4 regions of the Pseudomonas sp. MAG733B genome follow, and region 1 is predicted to be linked to each of the others. Evidence: predicted binding sites of a transcription regulator. Region 1 holds the regulator's gene; each other region holds the start of a gene.
What was found. The regulator FliA, encoded in region 1, starts transcription of late flagellar genes. The targets are predictions, from matches to a motif close to CTAAAGTTTNNNNNNNNNNNGCCGNTAA.
Positions count from the first base shown of each region.

Region 2: a site for FliA is predicted at 1,587-1,614, ahead of V6Z53_RS05970 (methyl-accepting chemotaxis protein). Genes of this name have one in related genera too.
Region 3: a site for FliA is predicted at 1,265-1,292, ahead of flgM (flagellar biosynthesis anti-sigma factor FlgM). Genes of this name have one in related genera too.
Region 4: a site for FliA is predicted at 1,691-1,718, ahead of V6Z53_RS01640 (methyl-accepting chemotaxis protein). Genes of this name have one in related genera too.

Region 1 covers NZ_CP145732.1:5,539,910-5,543,115, reverse strand. Annotated here, with positions in the region: gene fleN (flagellar synthesis regulator FleN) at 51-881, shown strand; gene fliA (RNA polymerase sigma factor FliA) at 878-1,618, shown strand; gene V6Z53_RS25295 (chemotaxis response regulator CheY) at 1,785-2,156, shown strand; gene V6Z53_RS25290 (protein phosphatase CheZ) at 2,176-2,964, shown strand; gene V6Z53_RS25285 (chemotaxis protein CheA) at 3,000-3,206, shown strand, end outside.
Region 2 covers NZ_CP145732.1:1,324,104-1,327,309, forward strand. Annotated here, with positions in the region: gene V6Z53_RS05970 (methyl-accepting chemotaxis protein) at 1-1,495, opposite strand, end outside; gene V6Z53_RS05975 (histidine phosphatase family protein) at 1,738-2,409, shown strand; gene V6Z53_RS05980 (phosphatase PAP2 family protein) at 2,406-3,206, shown strand, end outside.
Region 3 covers NZ_CP145732.1:5,721,039-5,724,244, reverse strand. Annotated here, with positions in the region: gene V6Z53_RS26170 (flagellar regulator YcgR PilZN domain-containing protein) at 1-293, opposite strand, end outside; gene V6Z53_RS26165 (flagellar protein FlgN) at 386-853, opposite strand; gene flgM (flagellar biosynthesis anti-sigma factor FlgM) at 903-1,229, opposite strand; gene flgA (flagellar basal body P-ring formation chaperone FlgA) at 1,389-2,150, opposite strand; gene V6Z53_RS26150 (chemotaxis protein CheV) at 2,234-3,166, shown strand.
Region 4 covers NZ_CP145732.1:349,195-352,400, forward strand. Annotated here, with positions in the region: gene V6Z53_RS01640 (methyl-accepting chemotaxis protein) at 1-1,584, opposite strand, end outside; gene V6Z53_RS01645 (LysR substrate-binding domain-containing protein) at 1,769-2,689, opposite strand; gene V6Z53_RS01650 (NorM family multidrug efflux MATE transporter) at 2,848-3,206, shown strand, end outside.

The sequences.
Region 1 (3,206 bases):
GCAGCCAGTAATGTGGCCTCCGTCTATGCAAGACAAGGTAAAGAAATAACATGGGCAGCATGCATCCCGTACAGGTGATCGCGGTGACCGGCGGCAAAGGTGGCGTCGGGAAAACTAACGTGTCAGTGAACTTGTCCCTGGCTTTGGCTGAGCTTGGCCGGCGCGTCATGCTGCTGGACGCCGACCTGGGACTGGCGAACGTCGACGTTCTGCTGGGGCTGACACCCAAACGTACCCTGGCCGACGTGATCGAAGGCCGCTGCGAGCTGCGCGACGTCCTGTTGCAGGGCCCCGGCGGCATCCGCATCGTTCCGGCCGCGTCCGGCACCCAGAGCATGGTTCATTTGAGCCCGGCGCAGCACGCCGGCCTGATCCAGGCCTTCAGCGACATCGGCGACAACCTCGACGTGCTGGTGATCGACACCGCTGCGGGTATTGGTGACTCGGTAGTCAGTTTCGTTCGCGCGGCCCAGGAAGTGTTGCTGGTGGTCTGCGACGAGCCGACTTCGATCACCGACGCCTACGCGCTGATCAAACTGCTTAACCGCGACTACGGCATGAACCGCTTCCGCGTCCTGGCCAACATGGCCCAGAGCCCGCAGGAAGGACGCAACCTGTTCGCCAAGTTGACCAAGGTCACCGATCGCTTCCTCGACGTTGCCCTGCAATACGTCGGCGCCGTGCCTTACGACGAAAGCGTGCGCAAGGCCGTGCAGAAACAACGTGCCGTCTACGAAGCCTTCCCGCGCTCCAAGTGCTCGCTGGCGTTCAAGGCGATCGCACAGAAGGTCGACACCTGGCCGCTGCCTGCCAACCCGCGCGGGCATCTGGAATTCTTCGTCGAGCGCCTCGTGCAACAAACGGCAGGACCGGTTCTATGACAGCCAGCGGCTACAACCTCTACAAGAAGTCGGCACGCGATGCGCAGTACGAGCTGATCGAGCGTTATGCGCCGCTGGTCAAACGCATTGCCTATCACTTGCTGGCGCGTCTGCCGGCCAGTGTCCAGGTCGAAGATTTGATCCAGGCCGGGATGATCGGCCTGCTGGAAGTCTCCACCAAATACGACGCCAGCAAAGGCGCGAGTTTCGAGACGTACGCGGGCATCCGCATCCGCGGCGCCATGCTCGATGAAGTGCGCAAGGGGGACTGGGCGCCACGTTCGGTCCACCGCAATACCCGCATGGTCAGCGACGCCATTCGCTCGATTGAAGCTAAAACCGGCCGTGACGCTAAAGATCACGAAGTTGCGGCCGAACTCCAATTGAGTCTCGACGATTATTACGGGATTTTGAACGACACCCTGGGCAGCCGGTTATTCAGTTTCGACGATCTGTTGCAGGACGGCGAACACGAAGGGCTGCACGAGGATGGCGCGAGTGCTCATCTCGAGCCGTCACGCGATCTGGAAGATGAACGCTTCCAGGCGGCGCTGACGGACGCGATTGCCAATTTGCCGGAGCGTGAGCGACTGGTGTTGGCGCTGTACTACGACGAAGAGTTGAATCTCAAGGAAATCGGTGAGGTCCTGGGAGTCAGCGAGTCTCGGGTCAGCCAGTTACACAGCCAGTGCGCGGCCCGTTTGCGGGGGCGTTTGGGAGAGTGGCGAGCGCGCTGAAGGCAGTGTGGGGGCACTGTGACGTGGCTGGTGGGGTGATGAACCGCGCCGGTCTCGATCCGCTGTACTCCAGACAGTCATCGAGTGTTTTGCCAGATTGATTGAAATGGCGCGTCCAGGTGCTGGGCGCGTTTTAGTCTGCTTGGAGGTCGAATTGGACAAGAACATGAAAATCCTCATCGTTGATGACTTCTCAACGATGCGGCGGATCATAAAAAACCTGTTGCGTGACCTTGGGTTCACCAACACGGTCGAGGCCGACGATGGCACTACCGCCATTCCGGTTCTCAACAGCGGGAGCATCGACTTTCTGGTAACGGACTGGAACATGCCTGGCATGACCGGTATCGATCTGCTGCGCCACGTGCGTGCCGATGAAAAGCTCAAGCACCTGCCGGTGCTGATGGTGACCGCTGAAGCCAAGCGCGAGCAGATCATCGAAGCGGCCCAGGCCGGTGTAAACGGCTATGTGGTCAAACCCTTCACGGCCCAGGCGTTGAAAGAAAAAATCGAGAAGATTTTCGAACGCATCGGTTGAACTGCGCCACGGGGGAGCTATGGGGCATAACGAATCTTCGCAGGGCGATTTTGAATCGACCCTGAAAAAACACGCCGTCGAACTGGTCGAGAGCCTTGAAAAGGGCAAGTTCGGCGATGCTGTGCAATTGATCCATGAGCTCAACCAGACCCGTGACCGCGGCCTGTATCAGGAAGTGGGCAAGCTCACCCGCGAGCTGCATAGCGCGATCGTCAATTTCCAGATTGACCCGCACATGCCGCAAGCCGAGGAAGTGTCACAGATCACCGACGCCACCGAGCGTCTGGGTTATGTGGTCAAGCTGACCGAGGCCGCGGCCAACCGCACCATGGATCTGGTGGAAAACGCCACGCCGCTGGTCAACAGCCTGGCTGACGAAGCCCAGGCCTTGAGCACCGATTGGGGACGCTTCATGCGTCGCGAAGTCGGGGCTGAAGAGTTCCGCGAGCTGGCCCGTCGCGTCGACGGATTCCTGGCGCGCAGCAGCACTGACAACCGCGCCGTGTCGACCAACCTCAACGACATCCTGCTTGCCCAGGATTATCAGGACCTCACAGGTCAAGTGATCAAGCGAGTGACCCAACTGGTCACCGAAGTTGAGAGCAACCTGCTCAAGCTCGTGCTTATGGCCAGTCAGGTGGACCGCTTTGCGGGCATCGAACATGACCGTGAAGCGATGCTTGCAGAAAAAGATCCACAAAAACATCTCTCTCAGGGTGAAGGTCCGCAGATTCATGCCGATAAAAGAGAAGACGTTGTGTCCGGTCAGGACGATGTGGACGATTTGTTATCCAGCCTTGGATTTTAGGTTTTTAGACCTGTTCTGTTAGGAGCACACCATTAATGAGCTTCGGCGCCGATGAAGAGATCCTTCAGGATTTCCTGGTTGAGGCCGGCGAGATTCTAGAGCAACTGTCCGAGCAACTGGTCGAGCTGGAAAGCCGTCCGGATGATGCGGATTTGCTCAATGCAATTTTTCGCGGTTTTCACACTGTAAAAGGGGGCGCCGGCTTCCTCCAGCTCAACGAGCTGGTGGAGTGCTGTCACATC
Region 2 (3,206 bases), 2.4 Mb from region 1:
CACCGGCGCGCGCCGCTTCAATCGCCGCGTTGAGCGCCAGCAGGTTGGTCTGTTCGGCCACGGCCTTGATCACGTCCATGACGCTGCCGATCTTGTCGCTTTCCTGTTGCAGCACGCCCATGGCTTCGGTGGAGCGCGCCACTTCGTTGGCCAGGCGCTCGATCTGCGCGATGGCTTCGCCAACCACCTTGTCACCTTCTCGGGCTTCACCGTCCGCCGCAGCGGCGGCTTGCGAGGCCTGTTCGGCATTGCGCGCGACTTCCTGCACAGTGGCGGTCATCTCGTGCATGGCAGTGGCGACCTGATCGGTTTCCACCTTTTGATTGTTGACCCCGGCGCTGGTTTGCTCGGTGACGGCCGACAATTCTTCGGCGGCGCTGGCGATCTGGGTGACGCCGTCGCGGATGCCGCTGATCAAGTCGCGCAGGGTCACGCCCATGCGCGCAATGCCTTGCTGCAACACGCCGAGTTCATCGCGGCGTGTGACCTTGACCTCCTGGGACAGGTCGCCGCTGGCGATACGCTCGACCACGGCCAGGGTGTCGCGCAACGGGCCGGTGATTTGTCGGGTGATGAGCACGGCGGCAATGATGCCCACCAGCAGCGCCAGCAACGTGCTGACCAGTTGCAAGGTGCGGGCCTTGTCGCTTTCGGTGTCACGGCGGTCGAGCTGGATCTGATACAGCTGCTCGCTCAGACTGACGATGGCCGCGCCCTGGTCGGTCATTTCTTTGCGTGACTGCACCACATCGCTGTTCGCGGTCTTGTAGGCCTGCAACGCACTGCGATAGTTGCCCAGCGCGGTTTCCAGTTGACGCAGCGCGTCTGGCTGCACGTCGGCGAAGTGTGCATTGAGGGATTTCACACTGGCGATCGCGGAGTCGAGTTGAGCGACAGCTTTTTGCTCGGTCTCGGCGTTGGTGGTGGCGGTGTAGCCGCGCACTTCGTAGCGAGCCAACAGGAACGCTTCCTTGGCGGCGGTGATGGCCTGGAACTGTTCGAAGCGTTGGTCGCTCAGCGGCATTTGCTGTACGCGGGTGTTGATGTCATTGATCAGCGTGTTGGCCGTTTCGGCGTTGGCGGTCATGACGTCGCGTGCGCTGTTGCCGGCGCGGTAGGCACCGCGCATTTTGTTCAGGGACGTCTTGTAGGCATCGATGACGGTGCCTTGCTCCTTGAGCAACTTGAGGTTTTCCGGGCTCTTGAATTTCACCAGCAACGCTTGTTGCTGAGCGGAAAAGGCTTCGAGGGTGGTCTGCACATTTTGTGCGGTGGTTTCGTCGCCGTTGGTCAGCATGTATTGCAGGCGGACCACGCGCAGCTTGGTCAGGCCGGCGTTGAGCTGGGTGATGTCGCTCATCCAGTTGCTGCGGTCAATCAAGCTGCCGAGGCTGGTCCAGCCGGTCAGGGCCAGGACGCAGGTCAGTGCCAGGACCAGGCCAAACCCCAGGCCCAGTTTCAGGTTTACGCTGATATTGCCGAACCAGCTATTCATCAAAATTCCTCCAGGAACGTGGTGCTTCTCGATCGTCGGTTGGCTGGAAGATTGTTGTTTTTAGGGGCCAGCATGCGGTGTAGAACGGACTGTATCGGCAGCAATCGTGAGAGCTGAAAGGATTTTGTCGGACGGATTCTGTAACAAGGTTTTTTTCACATGGGTTTCACTGGCTAGCGACGCCTGCCTCTTTACCCTCGCGGCATCAAATGAAGTGGTGCATGCCGGCGAGGCGGCTTGATGTGGAATTGAGACTGAGTCTGTTCGGAATAAACCGCTCGATCGATGTGAGCCGTTTTGCCCGTTTTCGCAATGCGGCAGTGGTGCTGGCCTCGGCGCTGTTGGTGATTCCCCTGACGGTATTTCTTCTGCGGCCCGCAGCGGTGCCGGACCTGGCCCACGGCAACGTCGCGGGTGCACGCGCCCTGCTGGCGGGGTGGGCCAAGGGCGACATGATCGTGCTGGTGCGCCATGTCGAGCGCTGCGATCACTCACGCGCCGCTTGCCTGAGAGGCAACGATGGCATCACCGATCGTTCACGCAGTGTCGCGGTAGCTGTGGGTGCGCAGTTCGAGCAACTGGGCCTGGACAAGACCGATATCTACAACAGCCCGATGATGCGTACGGCACAGACCGCCGGCTACATGTTCAACAAGGTCGGTAGCGGTGACGACTGGCTGATCAACTGCAAAGGCACCATGTTGCGCGACGCTCTGGCGCACAAAATCGCCGGGCGCAATCTGATCCTGGTGACCCACAGCGAATGCATGGCGCAACTCGAGAAAGACCTCAAGTTGCCCGGCTCGACCCTGGGTTACGGCGCTTCGTTGTTTGTTTCTGCCGAAACGCTGAACAAACCCCGCATGCTCGGCTTCATCGAAGCCTCGGACTGGCGCTCGGTGACCACCCAATGAATTCATTCACTCGTTATCGTTTTTACTGGATCAACTTCGGTATTCCACTGGCCTGTGCAGCCGTGGTGTTCCTGATGTTCGACCTGACCAAAATCGACATCGCCTTCAACAATCTTTTTTATGACCCGGTGACGCAGACGTTCCCGCTGGACCATGTGCACCTGTTCGAAAAAATCACTCACAAGTGGGCGCGGATCATCCCCAACTGGACCGGCGAGATCGCAATCATCGGCGCCTTGCTGTCGTTTCTCTGGCCACGCCTGAAGGCGGAAAAGCATCCGAAGATCATCGCGTTTCTGGAAAAAATCAAAGTCGCACCGGTGCTGCGGTTTGCCAGCAAACATCGAAGGGATTTTCTCTACGTGGTGTTCGCGTTCTCCATCAGCACCGGCGTGATTCACTACCTCAAGGGCCACACCAGCGTGTATTGCCCGATTGAAACGACTCAGTACGGCGGCAAGATTGAACACAAGGAATGGTACGAAAACTTCGATTTGCTGAAGGTCGCCGGTGACGGTCGTTGCTGGCCGGGCGGGCATGCTTCGGGTGGCTTCACCATGCTCGCGTTGTATTTCGTGGCGCGGCGTTATCGCTGGCGGTATTCCAAGGCAGTCATGTACGGCTCGCTGGCGCTGGGCTTCGTCTATGGCACGACGCGGGTGTTGCAGGGTTGGCACTACATGTCCCACACGTTCTGGGCCGGGATCTTCGTCTGGCTGGCGTGTTTGCTGACGGCGCTGGCGTTTTATGGGCGGGCGCGGTTGGAGTTGCCGGTGAGTCAGGCGAGATCTCTGTCG
Region 3 (3,206 bases), 180 kb from region 1:
TTGCTTTCCCAGGCGATACGCACGCCCTCATGGAAACCTTCGACCTTGAACGGTTCGCCGGCCAGCAGGTAGCGTTCGCCGTCACGGGGAATCATTTCGTCGAGGGCGATCGTGTTGCTGTCACGGTCTACGTCCACCAGATAGCTCTGGAAGCGCTGGCTGCGTTCGTGGAACGTGATGATCAGCGGGTCATGGCTTTCTTGCAGCTGGCGAAGGTTGCCGGAGATTTCCAGGGGCGTGCTGAGCACCTTGGGTGGCTGCGGAGAATCATCCGCATTTAAGGCATTGGACACGGTTAATCAATCTCCAGGCAAATTTTGACTACGGCTGGCCAGCATTTTGCCAGCATGTTTCGCGTCTTGATAGAGCGGGCTCATCGGCGGGCTCAAGCCTGACTGAGTGGGCGCGGTTTCACAAGCTTGGAAAATGTTCCGCTGGCATCATAGAGCGCTGGAGGCTCGCCGCCGGTAAGAATTTTCAGCTGGGTGGCCGTGGCGACCTGCTGTACCACGATCGACTGACCGTTGTTGGCATTGGCGGCCTGGCATTGGGTCAGGAGGTCGGTCAACACATCGCTTTGCGCCAGCAACGCTTCGCCAACGCTGGACTGGCTGGCCAGTTGCTCCAGACCGCTGCGGTTGGTGGGCAGATTGAGGCTGGCGAGGATTTCGCTGCGCTTGCGGCCATGCTGTTCGAGCAAAATGATCAATGCCTGCTTCTGCGCCAGAATATCTTCGAGCAGGTACATGTCGCGACCATGCAAGGCGAGCGACTCAGTACGCAGTAACTCCAGCAGTTGTTGCGCTGGAGCAAAATCATCGGTGATCAGTTGCAGTAGATTAGTGTCGTGCATGGCTGGCCTTGGGTTTTAAGCGTCCAAAAGCCTGGCGCGGGCCGTGGCCCTAGCGCTGGGCTTCGAAGTTGAGCAGTTTGCTGGCTACGCGGTTGCTGTCGACTTTATAGCTGCCATCGGCAATCGCTGCTTTCAACTCGGCCACGCGGGCTTTGTCGACGGCAGGCTGATCGCGCAGCGTATCAGTGACCTTTTGCAACTGTTGAGCCTCATTGCTGAGATGTACCGATTCCCCGCTAGTGACGGTGCTGGCCTGTTCGGCCGGGGTATTCAGCGGCGCGGATTTGCCGGCATCGGCGGTTTCCTTGGCAACGCTGGTACGTGTACTGCCCGTAAGTGACGAGGAGCTGTTCAAACGGCTGAAATCGATGACCATGATAAAAACCTCTGGGAATTTGGACGCTTGCCATGTTTTCGGCCATACCCGGAAAAACTTTAGGCTCATTTATCAATGAGCTTGCGCGCGCCAACGCTTGCCCTGCATGGGGCACAGTTTAGGGAACACCTTCGTTCGGCGCCACTCTCCAGAGAACTCTTACATCGACACTTCCACCTGGCCGGGCGCGGTAACTTGCGCCTTGATGACCCGTTGGGAATTGAGGTTTTTCACCCGGATCTGTTCGCTCATGCCGCCGTTGGCCAGCGCTTCGCCGGGCATTTTCACGCTGAGCGTACCACTGCGGGCGGTAATGACTACCTGGTCGCCCTTGCGGATGACTTCCGCTTGTTCGAGGTGCACCAGGGTAATCACCTGATCGGCGACCATTGGTCGGGTAAGTCTTTGCCCGATCGCCTGGTCCAGGGACGTCAGGTAACCCTGTGTGATCACGCTGATATCGCGCTCGCGCAACATGACATCTCCAGGCTCGACAATGCCGGTGCGCCGCAGCGGTCGGGTGGTGGTCACGACGTCGCGAAACAGGCGGACTTGAGCGGGTACGAAGACGGTCCAGGGCGATGTTCCTTCGCAGCGAACCTTGACCGTGACCCGGCCCAGCGGCTTGGCCGGACTCTCCAGCGTGGCTGTCAATTCCTTGTCGCACATCGGCATGCGCAAGCGGGGATCGAGCTGGTTGACCTGGATTTCGTAGCGACCTTCCGTTTGACTGGTAGCCAGATAGTCCTCTACGGTGAATTCAAGAAAGCCCTGAGTGACGCCGATAAGCATGTCAGGCAAGGTAACTGCGTCAGCAAGGGCAGGGCTGCCAGCGTTGAACAGGCAAACAGCCGCCAACGCACCAAGCCATTTGCGGCAGGGTGTGGTCAGGTGTCGGAAAAATGTCGGTTCTGTGTTCATAGAAAGATAAAAAGCAAGCGCCGTGCCGTTTAGAGATGAATGTGCGTCGCAACAACACTTAGCGTTGGTGTAGGAGTCTGGGCATGGCTGGTGTAATGGATTCGGTGAACCAGCGCACGCAACTGGTGGGGCAGAATCGCCTTGAGCTGTTGTTGTTCCGTCTCGACGGTCAGCAGCTGTATGGGATCAACGTGTTCAAGGTTCGGGAGGTGCTGCAATGCCCCCAACTGACGCTGATGCCCAAGTCCAGTCCTGTCGTGTGCGGCGTGGCGAATATTCGGGGGGCGACCATTCCGATCCTTGATCTGGCAATGGCGACCGGCTCCGGTGCTTTGAAGGACAAGAACAATCCTTTCGTGATCATCACGGAGTACAACACCAAGACCCAGGGTTTCCTGGTGCGCTCGGTGGAACGCATCGTCAACATGAACTGGGAGGAGATTCATCCGCCACCCAAGGGCACCGGTCGCGATCACTACCTGACGGCGGTGACGCGGGTCGACAATCAGTTGGTCGAGATCATCGACGTCGAGAAGGTACTGGCGGAAGTGGCGCCGACACCGGAAGCGATTTCGGTCGGCGTGGTGGATGTCGAAACCCAGCACAAGGCGCTGTCGTTGCGCGTGCTGACGGTCGATGACTCGTCGGTGGCGCGCAAGCAGGTGACGCGTTGCCTGCAGACGGTCGGTGTCGAAGTGGTGGCGTTGAACGATGGCAAGCAGGCGCTTGACTACCTGCGCAAGCTGGTCGATGAGGGCAAGAAGCCGGAAGAAGAGTTCCTGATGATGATCTCCGACATCGAGATGCCGGAGATGGACGGGTACACACTGACGGCCGAGATCCGCAACGACCCGCGCATGCAAAAGCTTCATATCATCCTGCATACTTCGTTGTCGGGTGTGTTCAATCAGGCGATGGTCAAGAAAGTCGGTGCCGATGACTTCCTGGCCAAATTCCGCCCTGATGACCTGGCATCCCGGGTAGTCAACCGGATCAAAGCAGCAGACATCAGCTAGGGGCGTTCGGCCCCTGGCAGTCAACACGATTTAAGAGGCG
Region 4 (3,206 bases), 1.5 Mb from region 1:
CGCCACCACCGCAAAACCACGACCCTGCTCACCGGCACGGGCGGCTTCGATCGCGGCGTTCAATGCCAGCAGGTTGGTCTGTTCGGCGATCGAGGTAATCACACCGACGATGCCACCGATTTCCTGGGAGCGCTGGCCGAGGGTATTGATCACCGTCGCGGTGCTGTTCAATGCGCCGGCGATTTGCTCCAGCGACGAGGACGCTTCATCCATCGACGTACGACCGATCTGCGTTTGCTGTGCGTTTTCCTGGGCCAGACGCTGAGTGCTGCCCATGTTGTCGGCGATGTTCAGGGACGTGGCGCTGAACTCTTCCACGGCGCCGGCCATGCTGGTGATTTCGCCCGACTGCTGTTCCATGCCTTCGTAAGCGCCGCCGGACAAACCGGACAAGGCCTGGGCGCGGCTGTTGACCTCCATCGAGGCGTTGCGGATGTGCTCGACCATGGTCGACAGCGCCTGGCTCATCTGGTTGAACGCGCGGGCCAGTTGGCCGATTTCGTCGTTGCTCGACACGCTCAGGCGCACGCTCAAATCCCCGGCGCCCAAGGCTTCAGCCTGACGTACCAGATCGCCCAGTGGCGCGAGTTTGCTGCGCAACAGCCATACCGCCGAACCCACCGCCAGCAGCATCGCCAACAGGCTGCCGATGGCCAACTGAATGCCGACGCTCCAGGTCACGGCGCTGATTTCAGTTTTCGGCATGCTCGCCACCACCGACCACGGCCCGTCCTGGAACGGCACGGCGATGCTGTAGAAATCTTCGGCCTTGTCGCTCCAGAACTCGCCCTTGCCCGGGGTTTTCGCCAGCGCGTTGATGGCCGGGACGGCCTGGTCCAGCGCCTCCACGCCAGCAATCGGCACGAGCCATTTGTTCTGCTCATCCAGCAGCGCGAGGGAACCGGTCTGGCCGATGCGGAAGCGCTTGAGGTTTTCGAACTGGGCCTTCTGCGCGTCGGTGTAATCGAAACCGACGTACAACACCGCAATGACCTTGCCACTGCTGTCGCGCACCGGGGTGTACTGGGACATGTAGAAGCGTTCAAACAGCAGCGATCGACCCACGAAGCTCTGCCCCGCCATCAGTCGGGCGTAGGCCGGGTTCGCGTGATCGAGCACAGTACCGATGGCGCGGCTGCCGTCTTGTTTGGTGACGTTTGTGCTGACTCGAATGAAGTCTTCACCGCTGCGCACGAACACCGTGGCCACACCTGCGGTCATCTGCTTGAATTCGTCCACTTCCTTGAAGTTGTTGTTGAGCACCACGTTGCCCAGGTGCAGCCCCGGCGTCTGCACGCCTGCCACGACCACCGGCTCGTCCGCGTGCACGCTCAGCCCACTGCTGAAGCGCGTCTCGAACAACCCTGCAAGGCGCTGGGTGCTTTCACGCAACGTGCTGTGAAAGGTACTCAGCTGATCGGCCAGCAGCCGTGCTTCACTCGCCAGATGCTCTTCGCGGGTGGCGAGGTTGGCCGAGTCCAGCGAACGCAGGGCGAACAGGGTACTGCCGGTAATGACAATCGCCAGAATCACGGCGAGCGCAAGACCAAGCTGTGAGGCGATCCGGGCACGAGGTTGAGACATGACAGCTCCTGGCCGAGCAATCGGATCATCCTGATCGCGACGCACACTCAGCAAATTTCTAATAATGGGGGTAGCGTCGAACCTGCACGAAGGTCCTACGTGAAGATTTTCGGCGGCGAACGGGAATACTTGAGCGGCGTGGCAGGATATGGCTCAAGGCCGCTATTGCAGCGGCTTCATCGATTCAGCTCAGGTGCACGACATCTGGCAATTCCATGGCGCGGACTTCGCCTTGCAGGAAGTCGCTGAGCCGACGCATGCGCTCGCCACCGGGACGGGTTTTCGGCCACACCAGGTAATACTTTTCGCCGCTGGCGACGGCGGTCGGCCATGGCAGGCTCAAGCGCCCTTGCGCCACATCCTCCGCCACCATCAGCAGATCGCCCATGGACACGCCATAGCCCCGTGCTGCAGCGATCATGCCCAGTTCCAGCGTATCGAACACCTGTCCGCCCTTAAGCGACACCTGATCGGCCAGTCCCATGCGCTCCAGCCAGTTGCGCCAATCGCGCCGGTCCGGGGTCGGGTGCAGCAGTTCGGTATTGGCCAGGCGCGTGACGTCCCATGGCTGATCGTCGCGCAAGTTGGGCGCGCCCACCGGAATCAGTTCCTCCGGAAACAGGTAGCTCGCCTCCCAGTCCGGCGGGAAATGGCCATTGCTCAACAACACAGCACAGTCGAACGGCTCGTCGTTGAAGTCCACTGAGTCGATATCCATCCAGGCGCTGGTCAATTGCACCTCGTTGCCCGGCTGCAAATGGCGGAAGCGGCTGAGGCGCGCCAGCAACCAGCGCATGGTCAGCGTCGACGGGGCTTTCATGCGCAGGATGTCATCTTCGGCGCGCAAGGTATTGCAGGCGCGTTCCAGAGCGGTGAAGCCTTCGCGAATGCCTGGTAACAGCAAGCGCGCCGACTCGGTTAGCTGCAAGTTGCGGCCACTGCGGTGAAACAAGCGGCAGGCAAAATGCTCCTCGAGGGTACGAATATGCCGACTGACCGCACTTTGGGTGATCGACAGTTCTTCGGCGGCACGGGTGAACGAACTGTGTCGCGCCGCCGCTTCGAATGCGCGCAGGGCATACAAGGGAGGAAGACGACGTGACATTCAGAAAGCTCCTATAGCGGGATCGAGTCACCCTAGCAGAAACTCCCCAGCATGAGTTTGAATCATGCCACCCATCCTTTTTATCCCTTTGTGCAAACGCACCAGAGCGCCGAGAATCGGTGCTTTCCTGTTCTCTTTGAAAATCGAGCGTGATGATCATGCAGCATCCAGCACGTATTGAACTCTGGGCCATCCTGCGGCTGTCGGGGCCGTTGATTGCCTCGCAGTTGGCGCACATGCTGATGGTCCTCACCGACACCTTGATGATGGCGCGCCTGAGTCCCGAAGCGCTGGCCGGTGGCGGACTTGGCGCGGCGACCTATTCGTTCGTGTCGATTTTCTGCATCGGCGTGATCGCGGCCGTCGGCACCCTGGTGGCGATCCGTCAGGGCGCGGGCGATATTCTTGGCGCGGCGCGGTTGACCCAGGCCGGGGTGTGGCTGGCATGGTTGATGGCGTTGGGTGGCGGGCTGCTGTTGTGGAACCTCAAACCGGTGCTGCTGTTGTTCGGCCAGAC